One region of the Blautia sp. AF14-40 genome, then DNA from elsewhere that is predicted to be linked to it. Evidence: a T-box and tRNA genes for the amino acid it is inferred to sense, from the RefSeq annotation. Region 1 holds a T-box; the other holds one or more tRNA genes.
The links. A T-box is a leader RNA that pairs with one kind of tRNA and senses whether it is charged. The one in region 1 lies ahead of DWW13_RS07565 (proline--tRNA ligase), so its partner is inferred to be a tRNA-Pro.
Positions count from the first base shown of each region.

Region 2: it encodes a tRNA-Pro, which carries the amino acid that the T-box ahead of DWW13_RS07565 (proline--tRNA ligase) is inferred to sense. The anticodon was not compared.

Region 1 is NZ_QUHK01000007.1:108,280-115,785, forward strand. Features, by position in the region: gene DWW13_RS07535 (hypothetical protein) at 1-126, shown strand, start outside; gene DWW13_RS07540 (MATE family efflux transporter) at 243-1,592, shown strand; gene DWW13_RS07545 (YeiH family protein) at 1,659-2,699, shown strand; gene DWW13_RS07550 (Cof-type HAD-IIB family hydrolase) at 2,755-3,570, opposite strand; gene DWW13_RS07555 (alpha/beta hydrolase) at 3,902-4,732, shown strand; gene DWW13_RS07560 (hypothetical protein) at 4,753-5,025, shown strand; T-box leader at 5,105-5,407, shown strand; gene DWW13_RS07565 (proline--tRNA ligase) at 5,590-7,293, shown strand; gene DWW13_RS07570 (NUDIX hydrolase) at 7,368-7,506, shown strand, end outside.
Region 2 is NZ_QUHK01000006.1:22,933-30,438, forward strand. Features, by position in the region: gene DWW13_RS06310 (ABC transporter substrate-binding protein) at 1-114, opposite strand, end outside; gene DWW13_RS06315 (response regulator) at 173-3,391, opposite strand; gene DWW13_RS06320 (Cof-type HAD-IIB family hydrolase) at 3,909-4,694, opposite strand; tRNA gene DWW13_RS06325 (tRNA-Pro) at 4,794-4,867, opposite strand; gene DWW13_RS06330 (PcsB-like coiled-coil domain-containing protein) at 5,104-6,399, opposite strand; gene DWW13_RS06335 (RsmF rRNA methyltransferase first C-terminal domain-containing protein) at 6,590-7,506, opposite strand, start outside.

The sequences.
Region 1 (7,506 bases):
GGACCGACAGGAAAGCGCGAGCAGATTGTGAAAGACCTCGATACGCTGATGAAAGAAGTAAAAAAATACGCAAGATTTGACAAAGTCCTGGTACAGACAATCAATGGAGAACCGGTAAAGAGATAATGCCGGTTCTTCTTGCTTTTACGTAAAAATGCAGGTAAGATAAAAACAGCATAAGTGTAATACACATGCGTAAAAACTCATCAACGGAGAAGGTATGAAAATGGAGGAAACAAAAGATGAATTATCTGAAGGAACGGGATGGTGACCTGTTCTCCAATGCGGATCTGAAACAGCTGATTGTGCCGCTTCTGATTGAACAGCTTCTTGCCATCGCAGTCGGCATGGCGGATTCAATTATGGTATCCAGTGTCGGCGAGGCGGCGGTGTCGAGTGTGTCGCTGATTGATACGATCTTTATTCTGCTGATCAACATGTTCACCGCGATTGCAACCGGCGGAGCCGTCGTGTGCGGCCAGTATATCGGAAAGAAGCGGCCGCATAAAGCATGTGAGGCAGCTGACCAGCTTCTGCTGGTGACAACGGCGCTGTCAGTTGTGATCATGGCGGCGGTCTATCTTTTAAAGCCGTTTATTCTACATGTTGTGTTTGGAAACATTACGGCAGAGGTAGAAAGAAACTGCAATATTTATCTGATGATCGTAGCGGCTTCCATTCCGTTTCTGGCGGTTTACAACGGTTGTGCGGCCATTTTCCGCGCGCAGGGTGATTCGAAAACGCCGATGAAAATATCCATCGTCATGAACCTGATCAATATTTCGGGAAATGCGCTTCTGGTCTATGCGCTGAAATTCGGCGTGGACGGCGTTGCGATTCCAACGCTGCTTTCACGTATGTATGCAGCTGTGGCAGCATTTGTTCTCGTACATAATAAGCGGTATCTGGTGCGGTGCTCTTATCCGGTGAAAGTAAAACCGGATTTCCATATGCTGAAAAAAATCCTTGGCATCGGCATTCCGAACGGCCTCGAGAACAGTATGTTCCAGCTCGGCAAAATTATGGTCTTAAGTATGATCACACAGTTCGGAACAGCGTCGATCGCGGCAAATGCGGTGTCCAACACGATTGCTGTCTTCCAGACACTGCCCGGTATGGCGATCGGAAATGCAGTGCTGACCGTAAGCGCACAGTGCGCGGGAGCGGGAGACTATGAGCAGGTAAAATACTATGCGAAAAAGCTGCACATCATCATTTATGGCCTGATGATCGTCTGCTGTCTCGGTGTCATCGCGGCACTTCCGGCGGTGCTTCACGTTTACAGTCTGTCTGCGGAGGCAACAGCCATGACGGAAGATATCATCGTTTACCACGGCATCTGCTGTATGATAATCTGGCCAATTGCCTTCAATCTGCCGAATGTACTCCGCGCGTCCAATGATGTGGCATTTTGCATGATTCTCTCGATTCTTTCCATGTGGATCTGCAGAATCGGCATGAGCTATGTGCTCGGTGTGCGTATGGGATTCGGCGTCTTCGGTGTCTGGGTCGCCATGACGATGGACTGGGTTGTTCGTGCCATTTTCTTTGTCCTTCGCTATCGAAGCGGGAAGTGGCAGCATCAGACGTGATGAAAAATACGGAATGTTTTGGGGAGAGAGAAAGAAAAAACGATACATCTGGAGGAAGTTATTATTATGAAAAACGCAAAGAAACTGATTCCCGGAGCGGCGATTGCGCTGGTGATTGCCGCTGCGGCGAAATTCCTGGAAAGCCTGGAGGAGAGCGCCGGACTGCACTTTATCGGGGCATCGGTCATCGCCATGTTTATCGGTATGATTGTGAATGCCTTTTACAAGCCGAACAGCGTGACAGCGCCGGGAATTAAATTTACATCGAAGAAGATCCTGAAATTTGCGATTATTCTGCTCGGTGCGAGCCTGAATATCCGCACGGTGCTGACGGTCGGAAGATTTTCCCTGACGGTTATGGTATTTACCCTGGCAACGTGCTTTGGCCTCGGCGCACTGATCGGAAAAGCACTTGGACTGAACTGGAAGACGAGCAGCCTCATCAACGCCGGCACGGGTATCTGCGGCGGTTCCGCGATCGCGGCAATCGCGCCGGTCATCGAGGCAACCGATATGGACATTGCCTATGGCCTCTCCGCAACGTTTTTATTTGATACGGTCATGATTGTCGTATTCCCGATCCTCGGTCACTGGATGGGCCTTTCAGATGCCGCGTTTGGCCTCTGGGCCGGAACTGCGGTCAACGATACCTCAAGCGTCGTTGCCACCGGTTACGCATTCAGCGAGGCTGCCGGTGATTTCGCAACCATGGTAAAACTGACACGGACCCTCGCCATCATTCCGGCTGTTCTGGCATTCGCCGCCATCAACGTACATCTGAAACGGAAGGCGCAGGCAGCAGAAGGAACCGCCGTAAAGGTAAGCATCAAATCCATTTTTCCATGGTTTATCTTAGGTTTTCTCGCCATGTCAGCACTGACCTCCTTAGGTCTTATCCCGGCAGGCACAGCAGCCGCATTAAAAACCATCAGCAAATTTCTGATGGTGGCCGCCCTTGCGGCCATCGGCCTGAACACCGATTTCAAATCCCTCTGCCGCTCCGGCGCAAAGCCGATGCTGCACGGATTCATCATTTCGCTGCTGGTAGTCCTGGTAGCGATTGCAGTCGAATTTGCGATCGGCATTGCGCCGCATGGGGTACTGTAAAGAAACAGAGAATTAAAAATCCAGGCATCCGTATAGGATGCCTGGATTTTTTGATTCAAAACGGGTTTGTCGTTTCCTTCAAAAACGTTTTCAAAACCTGCAGCACCCCGTTCTCCCAGTACGGCGGGCAGGTGTGTTTTGCTGAGGCGATGACTTCCGCTCGGGCGTTGGAGACGGCGTAGCTTTCGCCAGCGTTCTGAAGCATCTCGATGTCGTTCAGGTTGTCGCCGAAGCAGCAGACTTCGTCTGGGGTAAGGCCAAAGTAGTTCATCAGAAATGAGAGACCGGTCCATTTGCTGACGCCGCGGGCGTTGCAGTCCAACCATTCCTTACCGGCGACAGCGAGTTTTGCCTGATGATTCCACGCCGGGATGAAATTTGGGGAGCAAAGCTCTTCACAGGAGGTTGGATGGTAGATTGTGAATTTGATAATGTCCTCGTTTTCTACCTTCGATAGATCCGGTACTTCGCGGACATCGAAGCCGTAGGAGTCGCGGAGCCAGTGAAACATGCGGCTTCCGGCATCTTCGGCGAGGCAGTAGTCCGGGGTGGCGGCAAAGCAGTCGCAGGACGGAAGTTCGTCGTGTACCATGCGGCACATGGATTTCCAGAGTGCCGTTTCCATCGGATATGTTTTCAGAATCTTTTCCGGTGTGCGCACGACAGTTCCGCCATCGGAGATGTAGAGCAGGCGGTCCTTGATCGGAGCGAAAAGCTTCTGTTCACTGGAAAACTGGCGGCCGGAACAGACAACAAAATGGATGCCCTGGTCGACAAGCCTGGAAACAACAGTCATATATTCCGGGTCGATCAGAAGTGTGCCGTCTTTGACGAGCGTTCCATCGACATCGGTTGCAATCAACTTTATCATAATAGAAAATCTCCTTATCTTGTCACAGAAAAAATTCAAACTATAGCAAGACCAGAAAATAACGCAAAAAAGGCAGTGCTGCAGGGCGCGAATTACAAGGAACGGATTTGAAGGCGTACCGGGGTACGACGAAAATCCGTGACGCAGTAATTCACGTTCTGCAGTGCTGAATTTTTTGCATTATTTTCTGGGATTGCTATAAACATGATTATATCGTGAATTGCTTCGGGGTGCAAGCCGGAACCGGAGGAACGCAAAACTCCACGTTGACGAAACGCAGAAATAAGGCGTAAAATAAAGAAAAATATATATCCACAGGGGGATTTTTATTATGGCATTTATTCAGGTAAGCTTCATGTCAAAAACTTTAATGCGCACCGTACCGCTGCAGGTTATTCTGCCGGTCGACAAATTTACCTTTGGGCAGCCGGAGCGCGAGGAAAAACCGTTTAAAACGCTGTATTTGCTGCATGGCATTTTTGGGAATGAGACAGACTGGGTTCATGGAACCAGAATCCAAAGATGGGCAGAGGAGAAAAACCTTGCCGTTGTCATGCCGGCCGGCGAGAATGCGTTTTATGTGGATCAGCCGTCCATCGGTGCCATGCACGGACAGTTTATCGGAGAAGAACTGGTTGAGATTACAAGAAAAATGTTTCCGCTGTCCAGAAAAAGAGAAGACACCTTTATCGGAGGCCTTTCCATGGGTGGTTTTGGCGCACTCAGAAATGGCCTGAAATATCACGATACCTTCGGGGCTGTGATCTGCCTGTCCGGTGCACTTCATGTGCTGGAAAATCCGGAAGAGAGCAGAGCGGACAGCTTTGCACATGAAGAAGGTTATTTCGGAAATCTGGTCGAAGCAGCAAAGAGTGACAAAAACCCGGCTGTTCTTATCGAGCAGTTAAAGGAAGCACGGAAAAAAGATCCGTCTGTCAATGTGCCGACCGTATTCCAGGCGTGCGGAACAGAGGACGGACTTCTGGAAGTAAACCGTCTCTACCATAAACGGATGGAAGAGAGCGGCATGGACATTGTCTACTATGAGAGCAAGGGTGGCCATGAATGGGATTTCTGGGATGAGTGGATCAAAAAGGCACTGGACTGGCTGCCACTTGAGGAAAAGACGGAAGGTCTGAACAGCGGAAACGTAAATGTTTAAAGGAAAAAGGGAGACAGGCAATGCCAGAAACGAGAAATGACGAATTGTACCGTGCGTTAAAACACAACGGTTACCCGGACGACTTCTGCCGGGAAATTGCATACCGCCAGATGAACACCGATTTTACCGCCACGCGGATGCTCGGCTATCTCTACCGCGTCACAAGCCCGCGCGCCGAGGACGTTGTCGATGAGATGCTGGCTATCCTGAGTGACCGCAAAGCATGGATTGAGAAAAAACAGTCTGAGGAAGCCCAGGCGGCAATCAGCAGAATGTATCGGGAAGGCCTGTAACCTGGGCGGGCGTTTATGCAGAAAAAGCAGAAGGAACGGGCTTGCATTCTTTTCCGGTTTCTGCTACAATCAGTGCAGTGAAAAAGCGACGAAAAGAAACAGTAGCGACAGAGCGCATTCAGAGAGAAAGCGGCAGGTGAAAGCTTTTTGCAGAATCTATCGTGAACCGGTCTTGGAGCTGTGCACCGAAGAGAAGAAAATCCATCAGGGAAAATTTATTTCGTAGGCTGCACCGGGATCTCCCGTTACAGAGAAGGTACAGAGAGCAGAGATCACGCGTATTACAAAATACAAAAATCGTGGGGTACAAATGCTCTGTGTCAGAGTGCAGGAGTTTTCCTGAATTTAGGTGGTACCGCGGATAAAAAAATTCGCCCTAAACTGCAGCTTGCGGTTTAGGGCTTTTTTCTGTTTGAAAATGAAGCATCGCATTCTCGTTACTTCAGTGATGAGTTAGATGCGTAAAATGTTGACTAAAAGCTTAAAATCGGACAGGCTGGAATGTTCTCGCGTCTGGAAGACTTCAGATGTTGAAAACCCAAAGAATAAGGAGGAAATCAGAAAATGAAACTTGAAAAATTAGTAGGAGAGCGCTTCAAAGAAAGACCTGCTGACTGTGTCATCGACAGCCATGCTATTATGGTAAAAGGCGGATACATCAAATATATGGCAAACGGAATCTATTCTTCCTATCTGCCGCTGCGCCGCATTGTGCGCAAAATCGAGCAGATCCTGCGCGAGGAAATGGACAAAATCGACGGCCAGGAAGTGCAGTTCCCGGTTGTCATGCCGGCTTCTCTGTGGGATGAGTCCGGCCGTTACGATAGCATCGGCGATGAACTGCTGCGTTTCACCGACCGCAACAATGCCAAAATGGTACTCGGCATGACCCACGAGGAGGCAGCCGTACACCTTGTACGCGAGTATGCACAGAGCTACACCAAATATCCGTTTATGATCTATCAGATCCAGACAAAATTCCGTGATGAGGCCCGTCCGAGAGCCGGACTGATCCGTGTGCGTGAGTTTACGATGAAGGATGCTTACTCCTTCCATACCAGCCAGGAAGATCTGGAGCAGTATTACGAGAAATGCCACGCAGCATACGAGCGCATCTTCGAGCGTGTCGGCGTGCCGGAGGTGGTATCTGTCAAATCCGATTCCGGTATGATGGGCGGAAATATCTCCCACGAGTTCATGCTTCTGACTCCGGTCGGAGAGGATTCCATCGTTCTGTGTGATTCCTGCGATTACAGAGCCAACATGGAAGCAGCTGAGAACATTTCCGACATCGCAAGAGACGCAGAATCCGCTGCACTCGAAAAGGTTTACACACCGAACGTCCACACCATTGAAGACGTCTGCAATTTCTTCGGAGACGAGACAAAGAACTCCTGCAAAGCCGTTGTTTATCAGCAGAATGTTGATGATAAATACGTTGTCCTTTTCATCCGCGGTGATCTCGAAGTCAACGAGACGAAGCTGGTCAACTTCCTCGGCGAGCAGGTTCACGCAGCCGTGATCACCGAAGAATGCGGACTGAACGCAGGCTATATCGGACCGGTGAACCTGAAGGTGAACGGAGATGCCGTTGTTCTCTATGATAAATCCCTCGAGGGAAGAAACAACCTTTCCTGCGGAGCCAACGAGGCAGAGCATCATTACAAAGGACTCGACATGGAGCGCGACGTTCCGAATGCCGAGTATCACGATTTTGCAAAAATCCAGGAGGGCGGCATCTGCCCGAAATGCGGCAAAAAGACCGTGAAGATCTCCAGAGGTATCGAGGTCGGAAATATCTTCCAGCTTGGAACCAAATATACAAAATCCATGAATATGACCTATGTCGATGCAAACGGCGAGAGCAAGACCCCGATCATGGGATGCTACGGTATCGGTGTCGGCCGTCTGGCAGCATCGGTCTGCGAGGCACATCACGATGAGTACGGCCCGATCTGGCCGAAAGCTATCGCTCCGTGGCAGGTACACCTCTGTGCGGTCCGCGTCGATGACGAGGAAGTAAGAGCATACGCGGACAAGCTGTACGAGGATCTGCAGAACGCAGGCATCGAAGTGATCTACGACGACAGAAGCGTCAGAGCCGGCGTAATGTTTGCCGATGCCGACCTGCTCGGTATTCCGCTTCGCATCATCGTAAGCCCGAAAAATATGAAACAGGGCGTTGTCGAGGTTGCATCCCGCGATAAGACTCTGAAAACACAGATTCCGCTGGAAAATGTGATGGAAGAGATTAAACAGTATCTGTAATGATTCAGAACCATGCGAAAGGGAAGAAAAATCGCGATGGGGTTCGGAAGAAGTTCGACAGGAGAAAACACGATATGGAACTCTGGGATATCTATGATGAAAACAAACAGCCGACCGGCCGCACGATGAAGCGGAATGACTGGCATATGAAGCCGGACGAGTTTCACCTGACGGTGCTCGGCGTAATCGCAAGACCGGACGGAACCTTCCTTA
Region 2 (7,506 bases), on a different contig from region 1:
GTGATCGTCATTTTTAGATACTGCTTTTTGAGATTGTCCACAGCCAGACAAAACAGTAATTGTTAAAAGCACACCTGGCAGTAATGCTATCAGACATTGTTTTGCCTTTTTCATCCTCGTATTTTCCTCATTCTTTCCTGATAAAATCATTAATTCAATAATTGGGAAACAATTACAGCCAGTTTTCCAGAACATCATTCAGCTTATTCATATCCAGCGGTTTCGCGATATGTCCATTCATGCCTGTATTTTTTGCCAGCTGTACATCTTCTGCAAAAGCATTTGCTGTCATGGCAACAATCGGTAGTTTTCCCTGTTCACCCGGAAGGCTCCTGATTGCTGCGGTTGCCTCATAACCATTCATGACGGGCATTTGGATATCCATAAAAATAAGGTCATACAAGCCTTTCGGAGAAGCTTCTACTTTTTCAACTGCAATTTTTCCATTTTCTGCCGTTTCCACTTCCGCCCCGGTCATCTGCAGAATTTCAACAGCAATTTCTCTGTTTAACTCATTATCCTCGACCAGCAGAATTCTTTTTCCTGTGTAATCTGCTTCAGACAGCTCATCCAGATAATTTCTTGCTGTTTTTTCTTTTCTGCCAGAAGTAAACTGCCGCAATGTAGCCGTCAAACGGGAACGGAACAGCGGTTTTGCAATAAAAGCATCTACGCCTGCAGCCTTTGCTTCTTCTTCGATCTCACTGAATTCATAAGATGTCAGTACAATAATGGTAATCTCTTTCCCTATCCGTTTCCGGATCTGTCTGGCTGTTTCAATTCCGTCCATATCCGGCATTTTCCAATCTAAAATAACAGCAAAGTAATCATTTTTTAGCTCATGATGTGCATAACAGCGCTCAACGGCTTCTCTGCCGGAGAGAACCCATTCGCCTGTAATCCCAATCTCCTTCAATGTGGCAACTGTACTTTCACAGCATGTCTTATCATCATCCACAACCAGAACAGGTAGATTCATCAGATTTCTGTCCTGTTCTTTTTCTTTTTCCTGAAGTTCCAGATAAATTGTTACTGTAATTTTAGTTCCCTTATGTAAGGTGCTTTCCACTTTAATATTACCATTCATCAGGTTCACAATATTTCTGCTGATTGCCATTCCCAGACCTGTTCCCTGGACTCTGGTTGTCCGATGGTCATCTGCGCGGCTGAAAGGATCAAACATGATTTTCTGGAATTCCGGTGACATACCGATCCCATTATCCTCAATCGTAAATTCATAGCATCCAAGTTCCGAAAATCCATTTGGCTTTTCCTCTATGGAAAAAGTAATATTCCCACCATCCGGTGTATACTTGACCGCATTACTCATCAGATTCACAAATACCTGCTGGATTCTCAGGCTGTCACCACAGACACTCTCATGTTCAATGTGATTAATGTGTATATCTAAATTGTGTTTATGTTCATCAATCACCGGTTTTGTGAGTGTTATAAGATTATCCACCAGATCTGGCAGATTGAAATCCTCCTGTGCCAGCGTCATTTTTCCACTTTCAATACGTGCCATATCCAGCACTTCATTAATCAGCCCCAGCAGATGACGGCTTGATTTTGTAATTTTGCTGAGACATTCAATGACTCTGTCCTGGCTCTCAATATTTGCTCCTGCAATTGCTGTCAGGCCGACAATGGCATTCATCGGTGTCCGGATATCGTGTGACATATTGGAAAGGAATTCTGTTTTCGCACGGTTTGCATTTTCTGCAGACCGGTAAGCCTCTTTCAGTGCCTGACGGGATTCAATCTCTGCTTTCTTCTCCTGTGTCACATCCATGGATGCCAGCAATACCTTTTCCAGCTTTCCATTCTTCCATTCCAAAGGAATATAAGAAGCGATCTTATAAGTCTTTTCATCCAGGCTGCAGTACTCAAACTTATAAATATCATTTTCACTTTTCAGATTCTTCCGGATATTTTCCGGTGCGATCAGGATGTCCATAGTTTCCAATGGTTCCAGTGTCTTATACTTTTCAAGAACCTGCATCTGAAAATCATGATAGAATCCCAAAGGTTTATATAGCATCTGTCCATTCAGGTTATAGAATTCATATCTGTCATTTTCCAGATCACAGACAACAAAGCGGTCAACCAGACGCACAATACTCTGAATTATCTGCTCCATGGAAGCATTATCCGCTGCCATCTGCAGATGCCGTGCGCTCTCTACCTTTGTCTCTGTGATATCACGCAGAAAGATCATGGCATATTCTGAATCCTCTATTTCGCCACGTATGACCACATTGCGGACCCATCGTTCTTCTCCATTCAGAGTGATACGGCACTCTAAAGCCAATTCGGTTTCCAGACCCTTCAGCCTTTCTGCAATATAACCACGGTCGTAAAAAGAGGATACCGCCTTCTTATCTGTCTCCACAACATAGGAATCCACAAAATGACGGATCAGTTCATCCCATGTATGACTCTGTTCAAAGACTGTCATCAGGGACGGTTCAACCTTAAAGGTATCAAAAGTATTCGCTTCCAGATTTACATAATACTCACACAGGTCTGCTTTCGTAAAAGCCCGGTGGAAAGCAGCAGATTTTTGTGCCTGCATGGCCTCTTTTTTTTCCGCATCAATATTAATAAAAATCCCGGCAATCCTGCTGGCAGAACCATCCAGACGGCGTATTACTTCTGCCGATGCCCGAAACCACTGGTATTGATTATCCTTCATTCTCATACGATACTCTACCTGGTATTTTATCTGGTTCGTCTTATCCTTAATTGCCGCCTGAAGCTGCACCATTACTCTTTCTTTATCCTGTGGATGCAGAAGATCTGACCAGGATTCCAGTTTATTCGGAAAGTCCAGAGTGTCATGATAGCCAAGCATTTTTCGGAATTCATGACTCCAGTTTGCATTCACAATCTCACTGTTTTCGTCACAGTCAAAATACCAGAAGCCGGAACAGATAGCCTCATTGAGCAGTGTCAAATTTACATGATCCCAGTTGACCTGTACGGACATAACCCAGATCTGTCTGCCCGCCTCATCTGTCGCATCCTCTTTACAAAGCCGTACATTTTTCACTGTACCGTCTGCTGTAAGGATCTGTGCTTCCCCTGTTCCGTGAAGCTGCAAAAAATGGTCTCGCTCCTGTCTATCTTCCTCGTCATAAAAGAAGTTTCTCAATGAGCCTTTTGTCTGTTCCATGAAAGTATCGAATGTATATCCTGTACTATGCAACAGCAGATTATTCACAGACAAAATAGACAGGTTTTGGTCATAAGATCCTGTCATTATACCTACCCCGCCATTATTTTCCAGTGTTTTCTGTACGGCCTGTGACATAGCCTGTGACATAGCCTGTGTCTGTCCCGTTACAGCCTCACCTAAAGAATATATTTTGTCTTCATACTTTTCCATTTTATAAAAATCCTCTCTCTGTTTTATGCTTCATTATCCTGCTTTTATCTGTATACAGAGAACCTGTCCCTGCCAGTTTTACATTTACGTTATAATATCCTACAAAACGTGAAAAACAGGTATACGGATTTGAGAAGTTGCAGCCACTACACACAATATTCATACAAAATTCTCTTTATGTTTTCAATTTTCATAGGCTTTGCCAAGTGAGCATTCATTCCTGCTGCCAGACACTTACTCCGATCGTTCCTGCTGTAAAACGGTATCTGAGGCTTTTTTTATTTATCTGATTTTTTTCTGTTTCCATGGAACTTCTGAACGCTCACCTCCTGGTATCATTACAAATATACATAAAAACTCATTTTTATATTACCACGAAATTTTTTACTTTGCAATGCACATACCTTTTCAGACGCTGCTTTTCTTGTTTCCTTTTTCAGAAAATTGCAACCAAAGGGGCGCACCTGAAAATTTCTTTTCAAATGCGCCCCTTCGCTTTCTTTTTTCTGTTTTTCTATCAGATCAATCCGTAATGCTCCATCGCCTTTGCCACGCCGTCCCGCTCGACGGTATCGGTTACGTACTCTGTGTACGGATCCAGAACCTCATCATGTTTTCCAAGCGCAATGGTGTGTGCGCCGCACCGGAACATGGTAAGGTCGTTGCTGCTGTCGCCAAATACGTATGCATCTTCTTTCTCCAGCTGAAACTGTTTCAGCGCATAGTCCACAGCTGTTCCTTTGCTGCAGCCGTGCGGAACGATTTCGTATACACCGCCGCGGCGATCCATGATATCAAACTCCTGCTCAAATTCACGGTACATACGTTCTATATCAGACTGTGCATCGGTTACGATACAAAATTTATCGTAAATGATTCCTTTTGTCTCCGCTGTCTCCGCGAGTCCGATTCCGACAGCAGCGAAATAGGCACGGGTCTGCTCGACCTCCCGAAAACGGGATACCTCCGACGAAAAATAAACATTATCCGTTCCCTCCAGAATCATGCCGATCCTGCACGCCTTTAAAATAACCGGGATTTCCTCACAGCGCTTTTTCGGAATCGTCTGATGCATCAGAATTTCGCCGTCCCGGCGCAGATAGGTCCCGCAGCCGCACAGAAATCCGGAAAACGGAAGCTTTTTCAGCTCCTCGGGCAGCTCCGACCAGGTGCGGCCGGTATTAATAAACGTAAGATTTCCTTTTTCCGCTGTCTTTTTCAATGCATCGAGCGCGCTCTGCGGAATTTCTTTTGTAATCTCACTCAGTAACGTTCCATCAATATCAAAAAATAATGCTTTCACAAAAATTTCCTCCTCGTGTACTGTTTCCTGTTCTCTTTCTGACATACGAAAAAATGCCGAAGCTCTTGATTGTCAAGGCTTTCGGCATTTTCATTCCAGTCGAAGCGACGGGATTCGAACCCACGACCTCTGCGTCCCGAACGCAGCGCTCTACCAAACTGAGCCACGCTTCGATTTTATTTGTTTTCTGAACTCTCGTCCGTCAACAATAGCTATTATATATGATGTCTATAGGAATGTCAACACCTTTTTTGAATTTTTTTTAATTTTTTTTATTATTGCTTCAAAAGGTACATTTTACACAGGTTTGCGGCCTTTTTGGTGTTATTTTAGAATGACAGTTTCTGAGAAAGTCAAAAAAAGAGATATGCCGGAAGTTCTGTTCCGGCATATCTCTTATCTTTGTTTCTCAGCTCAGCTGATATACATCTGCATACTGCACGCCGAAGCTCAGCGCCTCGGAATGGCTGCTGCAGAAGATGTCTACGTGGCCGTAAGCGGTTCCGCGGTCTTCTACCGTGTAAACCTGGCCGTTGATCATCAGTTTCGTTCCGAATGGTACACCGCCCATGGCGATCGTTCTGCCGGCGGTCGGTGTGGTTCCGCTCGCGGTGGATCCGCCGGACCACTGTCCGGTACAGATGGAACAGGAGCAATAGCCTGTCAGTTTAAATCTTCCAAGGTATGTTCCGCTGGAGGAGCTGCTGGAAGTATCTGACGCGGATGGACTCCCCGTTGTCGTGGAGGATGCGCTGCTGTCCGAAGAACTGCTTCCGGAGCTGCTGCTTGTATCGGTATCTGCTTTCGCTGCGGCATTTGCTGCTTCTGCGGCTGCGACTCTTGCGGCCTCGGCTGCCTGTTTTCTGGCGGCCTCAGCCTCAGCTTCTGCGGCAGCCTGCTGTGCGGCGGCTGCTGCGGCTGCTTCCTCTTCTGCTTTCTTCTGCGCTGCAATCTCCTCTTCTTTCGCCTGACGGATCAGGTCATTGATTGCATCTGCTTTGCTGTTGATTTCATCTACCAGTGCACTCTCGCTGGATTTTGCATCGTCCAGCTCTGCGGAGTAGGTACGGAGTTCCTGATAAGCTGCTGCGTACAGCTCCTGAATGGCTTCCTGCTGATCGCTGCTCTGCTGCTGCAGTTCTACGATCGCTGCCTGCTCTTCCTGCACCTGTGTTTCTTTTTCTTTTACCTGGTCTACCGTGTCCTCATACTCCTGCATAAGATCGCGGTCGAAATCGGAAATTTTCTGTATGTATTCTGCCCGGCTGATCAGCTCTGAAATGCTTTTGGAAGAAAAGAGCATTGCCATGTATCCGTTTCCGGAGGAATTTTCATACATATACTGGATACGGAGCTTCATCGCCTCGTACTGCTCTTCTTCTTTTGCTTTTGCATCTTCCAGATCTGCCTGAATCTGTACCAGTTCGTTCTGCTTCGCATCATACTGATCCTGAAGCTCCTGCAGACGGTTCTGCAGATCGTCCAGCTGCTGGTTCAGTTCGGAAAGATATTCTTCTGATTGTCCCTTTTTGGAATTGAGTTCGTCAATCCTGCTCTGTATGCTGTCAAGCTGAGACTGTGCGGCAGCCTGTTCTGCCTGAGCATTTGAAATTTTCTCCTTTGTACTGGCACCATAGCATGGCAGAACGGTTGCTGCCGTAAGCACTGTGGCCAAAACCAGGCTGAATAATTTCTTTTTTTTCATGTCGTACACCTCATACTTATTACGTTCTGTTGCTGATTGTCACTCCAAGTTACTGCGGAAAATGGGCCTTTTTTCCCGCCGTACTTTGCCATTATAACACAAGTATGTCTGAAATGAAAGTCTTTTTTAATTTCTGTTAATAACTTTGTAATATTTCGACGTTTTTCCTGCAAAAACTGGCATGATTTTTCTACTTTCTCCATCCAACAGGGTACTTATTTTTCAAGGTTCCATTGACCAGTTTGCCCCATCCAAGGCCGAATCCATCGACGCAGACCAGCTTCCAGCCCGACGGCGATGCGGTCTCTCCCGGCTCTACGGAAATTGTCTCACCGTGGAGATATTTTTCGGTACGCTCGTCATCTGCCTTTAAATTCATGTAATCTTTGAACTTGTCCGCGGAGAGTGTCACGGCAAACGGCTGTGACGGCTCGAAACGGTCTTTTTTCAGTTCACCGAGATACAGACCGTTCCGCAGGAAATGAAGATTCCGCACGCCATCCGGCAGGGACGGGGAATGGTATACTTTTCCGGCGCGGACTTCCAGTTCCTCAACCGGGATCGGTGCTGTCATCCGGGACAGGAAATCGGAAAGGATCTGTTTTTCTGCTTTCGACGGACCCGGTGCTTCCGTTCCGCGGTCTTTTTTCCGGTTTTTCTGTTTTTTGTTTTTCTTTTCGATCGGTTTTTCTTCTGTCTCATAAGGAATGGCTTCGCCTTTTTTGCGGAACAGGGCAAGGTAATGGCCCTCGCCGTTCATTTTATGCGGCCAGATGCGCACGGTCTTTTCGATCTCCGGATCGCCGTTTCCCCAGACTGGATTGCCTTTTGAAAAACCTTCGTAGCCTTCCATCTCGATCAGTTCCATTTCCGGGAAGTTTTCCAGAAGGAAAGAAACGGTTCCCTCGTCCTCCTGCGGGGCGAAGGTACACGTCGAATACATCATGAGGCCGCCCGGACGCAGCATTTTGACAGCATTCGAGGTGATCTCGCGCTGCAGATCCGCAAAGAAATCCGGCCGCTCCGGGGTCCAGGTGCCGATGACTGCCTCGTCTTTCCGGAACATGCCCTCGCCGGAGCACGGTGTATCCACGAGGATTTTATCGA